2 regions of the Paenisporosarcina sp. genome follow, and region 2 is predicted to be linked to the other one. Evidence: riboswitches for the same ligand, from Rfam matches in the RefSeq annotation. Region 2 holds a riboswitch; the other holds the start of a gene.

Region 1 (3,417 bases), on a different contig from region 2:
GCCTAATCCTATGGTGATCAGCATCGGTAAAATGAAATACACGTTTGGCAATAGTTTTAGTTGTTCTCTAAATTGTAAGTCGACTACTTTTCTTTCCACTTGCCCAGCAATCCACTGTTCATCTTTTTTCCATCTCATTAATGACAGATGATTCCTAGCGTAGAGCGCCATCGAAATGGACAAGGCGGCAAGTTGAATCGCCATTCCAACTAATCCAATTTGATTGTCTGAAGGTTGAACCACCCCTAGCCAACCAACAAATATCAAAATTAGGACTCCTCCGGTTGTTAAAACGGTATTCGTATAGCGAGATTTTAAGCGTTCAATGCGCACATCCTTTACATGCGTATCTGGAACATACACACCAAACACTTCGCTTTCTTTTAAAAATCTCGGCAAAAATGCTTGAAGGCTAATGATGAACAGAAGAATGATGATAAAAATAATGGCTGCCATTATTCTCCCTCCTTTATTTTCGAAATAAGGTCTCTTACTAATTGTTCTAAGTCTTCGTTAGACAATTGAAGACAAAGTGCTTCTGCGACAATGGGTCTTAATTCTTTCTTCAACCGATCTCGATCAGAGGGAGAAGCAAGTCTCACGCCATTTTCATGAATGAATACTCCTTTTTTCTGCACAATCTGAATAAATTCTTTCTCTTCTAAATAATGATAGGCTTTATTCACCGTATGCATGTTCATCCCAAGATCTGCAGCAAATGCACGAACTGATGGCAAGGAATCTCCTGGCTTTAACTCCCCTTTTGCTACACCTTCAATGATGCTTTGAGCAAGTTGTAAATAAATCGGCACAGCCGAATTTGTTTCAATCTCAATAAACATATGCGACCCTCCTTTGTTCTATTAACAATAGAACAGTCTTGTTATATATAATATAGAACAGGCGACAATTTTGTGCAACAATTTCATTCAACTATTTACAACTCAATTTTAGTACGCTACAATGAAGCCGTTCTGAAACATACATAAAACTGCATACGATTTCTGCACTAGGGGTGCTATATGTTGGCTGAGATGAGAGCATTTGCTCCGATCCCTTAACACTCGATCCAGGTAATACTGGCGTGAGGAAGTGCGGCTACTTTTGCCGAATTCTTTTTTCTTTGGCTCAAACAGCTGCATTCCAATCGAATGCAGCTGTTTTTATTGTGTTCCAAACAAAATACTGGTGCCAGGTACACACACAACTTCGATTCAATTCAGAATCGTTCTTGAATTGTGTGTGTACCAGGCACCATAGGAGGAAGAAGAATGAAACAAGAGTTTAGTTGTGGTACTAGTCCGATTGTGGGTCTACGATTTTCCATTCACCCAATGGCGGACAATTTCATCGACATTATTAAAGGGGCTTTACGCGAAGCGGACACATCCAATGTGTGGATGCATACGGACGATGTGAGTACCGTTATGCGAGGAAAGGAAATGCATGTTTTTGATACCGCGAAAGCGATCGTTTTGTATGCAGCGAAAACAGGTACCCATGTAGCTTTCAATGGCACTTTTTCAATCGGTTGTCCTGGTGATACGCAGGGGGATGTTTATTTAGAAAAGGATGATGTTCTGTTAAACACGCCACAAATCCAAGGAATCAAGCAGTATGTTTCTTCTCAATTCGCCCTATATCCGATGAACAACCCGGATTATATGTCTGTCATTTACAAAGAAATCGACCGCGCGAAAGAGCATGGTGTATATAACGAATCCATGCATTACGCGAGTGGACTTCACGGAGACATTCATGATGTCTTTGCCTTTTTAGAAGAGTCATTCTCTCATGCGCGTTCAGCAGAGCATTCCCATTTAGTGATGACCGTGAATATGAGCATTAATAGCCCTTCTCACAGGGAGGAACAATAATATGTTGAAGTCCTGGAAGTTAAAAGAAGTTGTTTTGTTGTCTGTATTTGCAGTCGTTTTTGCTGTTGTTTATCTCCTGTTCGTTCACGTCGGAAATATATGGGCTGGGGTCATTGGTCCAATTGCTTATGAATGGATGTTTGGCATTTGGTTTATCGTATCGATCATCAGTGCGTATATCATTCGTAAGCCCGGTGCTGCCTTACTCTCAGAAACAATGGCTGCCATTATTGAAGTCATGATTGGCAATGCTGTCGGCCCTCGATTAATATTGTCAGGCATTGTTCAAGGTTTGGGAGCTGAAGCGGCATTTGCGGCTACTGGATATAAGCGTTATGACTGGTGGGTTCTCTGTTTAGCGGGAATCGGTTCAGCGGTATTTAGTTTTGTTTATGGATTTTTCGTTTCTGGGTACGCTGCCTTAGACCCTTCTTTATTAGCATGGATGTTTACACTTCGAGTCATCAGTGGGGCTGTGATTGCAGGACTAGGTGGAAAATACCTGTCCGATGGTTTGCTAGCAAGCGGAGCACTACGTGGGTATGCCATTTCACAAGATTCTATTAAGTATCGCCAATTAAAAGGTGAGATTCTTGAGTAATCCCATTATCGATTTTAACGAAGTTTCTTTTCGTTTTCCTGAGGATCTAACCCCTATCTTTACAGGGGTTTCATTTTCAATCGAAGCAGGGGAACGTGCTGTGTTGTTCGGTCCAAGTGGGTGCGGCAAGAGCACTTTGCTCTATTTGATGAACCGTCTGTATCCTTCTAACTGTGACGGTATTTTGGATGGTTCCATTACGCTCTTTAATAAAGACGCAGCCAGCTACAAACCTGGGGAAATCAACCAAAGAATCGCTACTGTCTTTCAAGATCCCGAATCACAGTTTTGTATGCCGACGGTTGAACAGGAAATGGCTTTCACATTAGAGAATTTTGGTCATATCAGCCGCCTTGAAATGGAATCTCGCATTACGAACACACTTTCAACATTAGGACTAACACATCTTAGAAAAGCAACCATTCAAACCCTTTCTGGGGGAATGAAGCAACGAGTAGCCACAGCGTGTGCACTATTAATGGAGCCCCAGGTTTTATTACTAGATGAACCGCTCGCCCACCTGGACCCATTAACGGCGCGACATTATGTACATTGGTTAAATGAACTTCAAGTTTCGCAATCGATGACGATTGTCGTGGTGGAGCATCGGTTGGATTTATGGGGAACTTTCTTTACACGAGCGATTCATGTTGGTGGCTCTTTCTTAACTGAAGATAATCCTGTGAGCTCAGCCATTGCATTTCCAAAACGATCTTCGTCAATGGAAGAAGAAGTTATTTTTGAAGCACATCAAATCTCTGTATCAATAAATAACCAAAGGCTGTTACAAAATATCTCGATGCAATTGCATAGAGGTGAAATAGCTGTGTTAGCCGGACCAAATGGCTGTGGAAAATCCACCTTTCTCAAGACAATTTGCGGAATTTACAATAAGTCAGAAGGAAGCATAAATTGTGTGGGGCATCTTCCAGGATATGT
Region 2 (3,417 bases):
TACACCGTGTCCAGTTAAATTCATAATAACGGTAAAACCATTTTGTTTTGCTTCTCGTTCAACAGCTTTTCCGATTTGATTTAAACGTGCACCCGCTTTAACTTTCAGCATCGCACGATCAAATGAACTTTCAGCTACTTTACATAGCTTTTCTTTTAATTTATCGCCTGTGCCTACAACAAACGATATACCAGTATCGGCAAAATAACCATTATAAGAACCTGACACATCAATATTAACCATGTCTCCATCTTTAATGATTCGAGAGCCTGGAATACCATGAGCAACTTCTTCGTTAACACTGATACATGTGAAACCCGGGAAATCATATTCGCCTTTAGGTCCTGAAATAGCACCTTTTTCTTTGAACATTTTACCGCCGATTTCATCAAGTTCTTTCGTAGTAATGCCCGGTTTTGTAGCAAGGCGCATGGCATCTCTAATTTCAGCAACTATACGTCCAATGGTTTTTAACGACTCAAAGTCTTCTGTTGTTTTAGCAATCATGGTTACAAAATCCCTTCTACTTCTAATTTCTACTCCATACTATACCATATAAAAAGAGGCTTTCCCATGTGTCAGAATCATTCTGAACATTTGGAAAACCTCAAGAAAATCATCATATTTTAATCAAGATTTTTCGGGATTCAAGAGTCTTGGTGCTGTTAAAAACAACAGTGAAGTTACAACCGCTGTTAACAGGAATACCGGGATCATATAAGTTGCATTATAAACACTTGAATAGATTAATAAATTTTGGCCTTCCTCAGCATACATGCCAAAGAAGAATATTCCTGTAATTACATGTACGATATAGCGTAAAAAAGATCCAATAAATACAGCAGTAACAATAATCGTTATTAATCTCATTTTTGTTTTACTATTTTCACTAAAGTATTGTTTGCGCATTACCCCTGCAAAACCAACTACTGCATACGCAATTAAATAATCTAGTATTACTTGCATGACCACAAAACTAAATGACAATGGAGCGACTGAAATTAAGCCAGAGACTATTTGTAAAAGCCCTACTAACAGTCCCGTTAACATACCCGCAATTACGCCTCTTCTGAATGCAATTAATACAATTGGAATCATCACTAGACTCACAGAGCCGCCTTGAGGCATTTTAAATGCGACAAAGTCTAATACAAATCCTAACGCTGCAAAGATTGCAATCTCTACTAATAGTAATACTCTTTTGTTTCTCATTTTTTCTTCCTCCTTTTGCGATGTACTGTAAATCGCATGTTGGGGGTGAAAAAAACCAATAAAAAAAACGAATACAGGACAGAGCCTGACATCGTTGGTGTCGGTTTCTATCCACATCCCTGCGCAAGCATTAACTTACAGGTTCTAAGGGTTAGAACATGTCATGTTCACTCTCAGCCGTTTAACGGCTCCCCTTGTGGTTCATATACATCTAATTTTGTTAGTACGGATTAATTGTACATAAATAGGGAAAGAGAATCAAGAGACTAATTTCCACGTTTGTGAGGAATACAATCCGTGGGTATACTAATAGTACTAAATCTAATAAGGATGTGAATTTCAGATGATTGAGTTGTTAAAAAATCTAATCGCCATTAAGAGTGATACTGAAGAAGGAGCAAACGAAGCACTTCGATACTGTTCAACATGGCTAAATAGTCACGATATCGAGCATACTGTGATCGAAAATGAAGGTCGTTTAATGATTCATGCTGAAGTTGGCACAGGTCCATCTACAATTGTTTGGAACGGACATGTCGATGTAGTTCCAGGGAAGCTTGAACAGTTTAATCCTGTTATTGATGGGGATAAATTATATGGTCGAGGGTCTGCAGATATGAAAGCAGGCGTTGCCGCAATGATGGAAGCGTTCCGCCGAATTTCATTAACACCCGAGAAATTAACACACCGTATTGCCCTTCATATAGTGACGGATGAAGAAACGGGTGGTCGTAAAACCTCTGGACATTTAGTTGAGACAGGATATACGGGTGATTTCGTTATTTGTGGTGAACCTACGCATCTAAAACTGAGCGTTCAGTCAAAAGGTATTATTCATGTAGATCTAACGTTTAATGGGAAAGGTGCACATGGCTCACGTCCATGGGAAGGTACAAATGCCATTGAATTAGCTTATGAATTCCACGACAAATTAAAGACATTGCCATTCTATAAAGTGAGTAATGCTTACTATGAACATCCTTCCGTCAACTTAGCGAAAATACAAGCTGGTGATCGCTACAATATGGTTCCGGATACATGCGAGGTCGCATACGATATCCGCTTTGTTCCAGGTCAAAAATGGGAAGATATTGTCCAAGAAATGACAGACCTAGCATTATCGCTAAATAAAAACACGGTTGTGAAACCTGGTGGAAAAACGCCTGCAATTGTAACAACTGAAGATAATGAATTCGTTAAAACGTTAGCTATAGTAACTGCAGATGTGACCCAGAAAGATGCAGTCTTATTTGGTCAACATGGTGCTGCAGATACTAGGTATTACGCAAGAACTGGAGCAGGTGCAATTGAATTTGGACCAGCTGGTGACGACTGGCATGGACCTGGAGAGTATGTTCTTATCTCTTCAGTAGAACAATACGCTGATATTTTAACGAAACATGCCCTTTCTTGAAACTAAATTCTCTCTCTTCCGTATAGTATGTATCTAAGATCAGTAGGAGGATTACAAGTGGATAACAATCGAGCGTTGTCATCATTGTGTTATTTCAGTATTTTATTTGCTCCTTTTTTACTACCCATCATTATTTATTTTGTATCGGTAGATCAAGAGGTCAAATATCATGCGAAGCGATCTTTATTGTCACATTTAATACCTGTTGGTTTATTAATCATTGCGTTTATAGTATTTGCTATTGGAATGGTATCAGCTTCAACTGTGACATTTGATGGAACCAACTCAGGGTTTGGAATACTCGCTACTGGCCTCCCGTTCCTATTCATGATTGTGTATGGCATTGTTTCACTTATTGTGTTGATTTGGAACATTGTACAAGGTGTCAAAGTGCTTCAGTATGTTTGATTATCTTCGATTTGGGGAACTCATAGTAATATAGAAACAGCCGATAGGAGCGATTCAAATGAGAATTGGTAGCTTAATAAAAACAGCCATTAAATTTGCACCAATCATACTACCTATAGCAAAAAAGGTATTAGATTCACGTAAAGGCACAAAAATGACAACGCCAAGAAAATAGCAAAAAAGCTTGAACTCATAAATCGAGTTCAAGCTTTTTTTATGATAATGGACGTAATTCCGTTAAGACCAGTAGGTTGTTTGATAAATTAGATGATGGCAATAAAGCCGACTCGTCTTTAGCAGGTTTCGAACTATTTTGAGTTTCCATCAATTCTTCAAATGTTAATGGATTAGCAGGAGGTATTTCAGCTGGCAGCACTTGCGCT

Evidence for each region. Region 2 has a riboswitch for thiamine pyrophosphate ahead of thiT (energy-coupled thiamine transporter ThiT). Riboswitches for the same ligand answer to the same signal wherever they lie in the genome.
Region 1: it holds a riboswitch for thiamine pyrophosphate, as region 2 does, so the genes downstream of both, AC3EA5_RS01810 (YkoF family thiamine/hydroxymethylpyrimidine-binding protein) here and thiT (energy-coupled thiamine transporter ThiT) in region 2, are expected to answer to the same signal.

The regions. Positions count from the first base shown of each region.
Region 1 covers NZ_JBYNRN010000007.1:15,575-18,991, reverse strand. Annotated here, with positions in the region: gene AC3EA5_RS01820 (DUF1648 domain-containing protein) at 1-456, opposite strand, end outside; gene AC3EA5_RS01815 (GntR family transcriptional regulator) at 456-842, opposite strand; TPP riboswitch at 1,002-1,108, shown strand; gene AC3EA5_RS01810 (YkoF family thiamine/hydroxymethylpyrimidine-binding protein) at 1,272-1,877, shown strand; gene AC3EA5_RS01805 (ECF transporter S component) at 1,879-2,478, shown strand; gene AC3EA5_RS01800 (ABC transporter ATP-binding protein) at 2,471-3,417, shown strand, end outside.
Region 2 covers NZ_JBYNRN010000023.1:58,947-62,363, forward strand. Annotated here, with positions in the region: gene map (type I methionyl aminopeptidase) at 1-507, opposite strand, end outside; gene thiT (energy-coupled thiamine transporter ThiT) at 631-1,212, opposite strand; TPP riboswitch at 1,312-1,417, opposite strand; gene AC3EA5_RS09065 (M20 family metallopeptidase) at 1,556-2,626, shown strand; gene AC3EA5_RS09070 (magnetosome magnetite crystal formation protein family) at 2,684-3,034, shown strand; gene AC3EA5_RS09075 (hypothetical protein) at 3,093-3,209, shown strand; gene AC3EA5_RS09080 (SGNH/GDSL hydrolase family protein) at 3,249-3,417, opposite strand, start outside.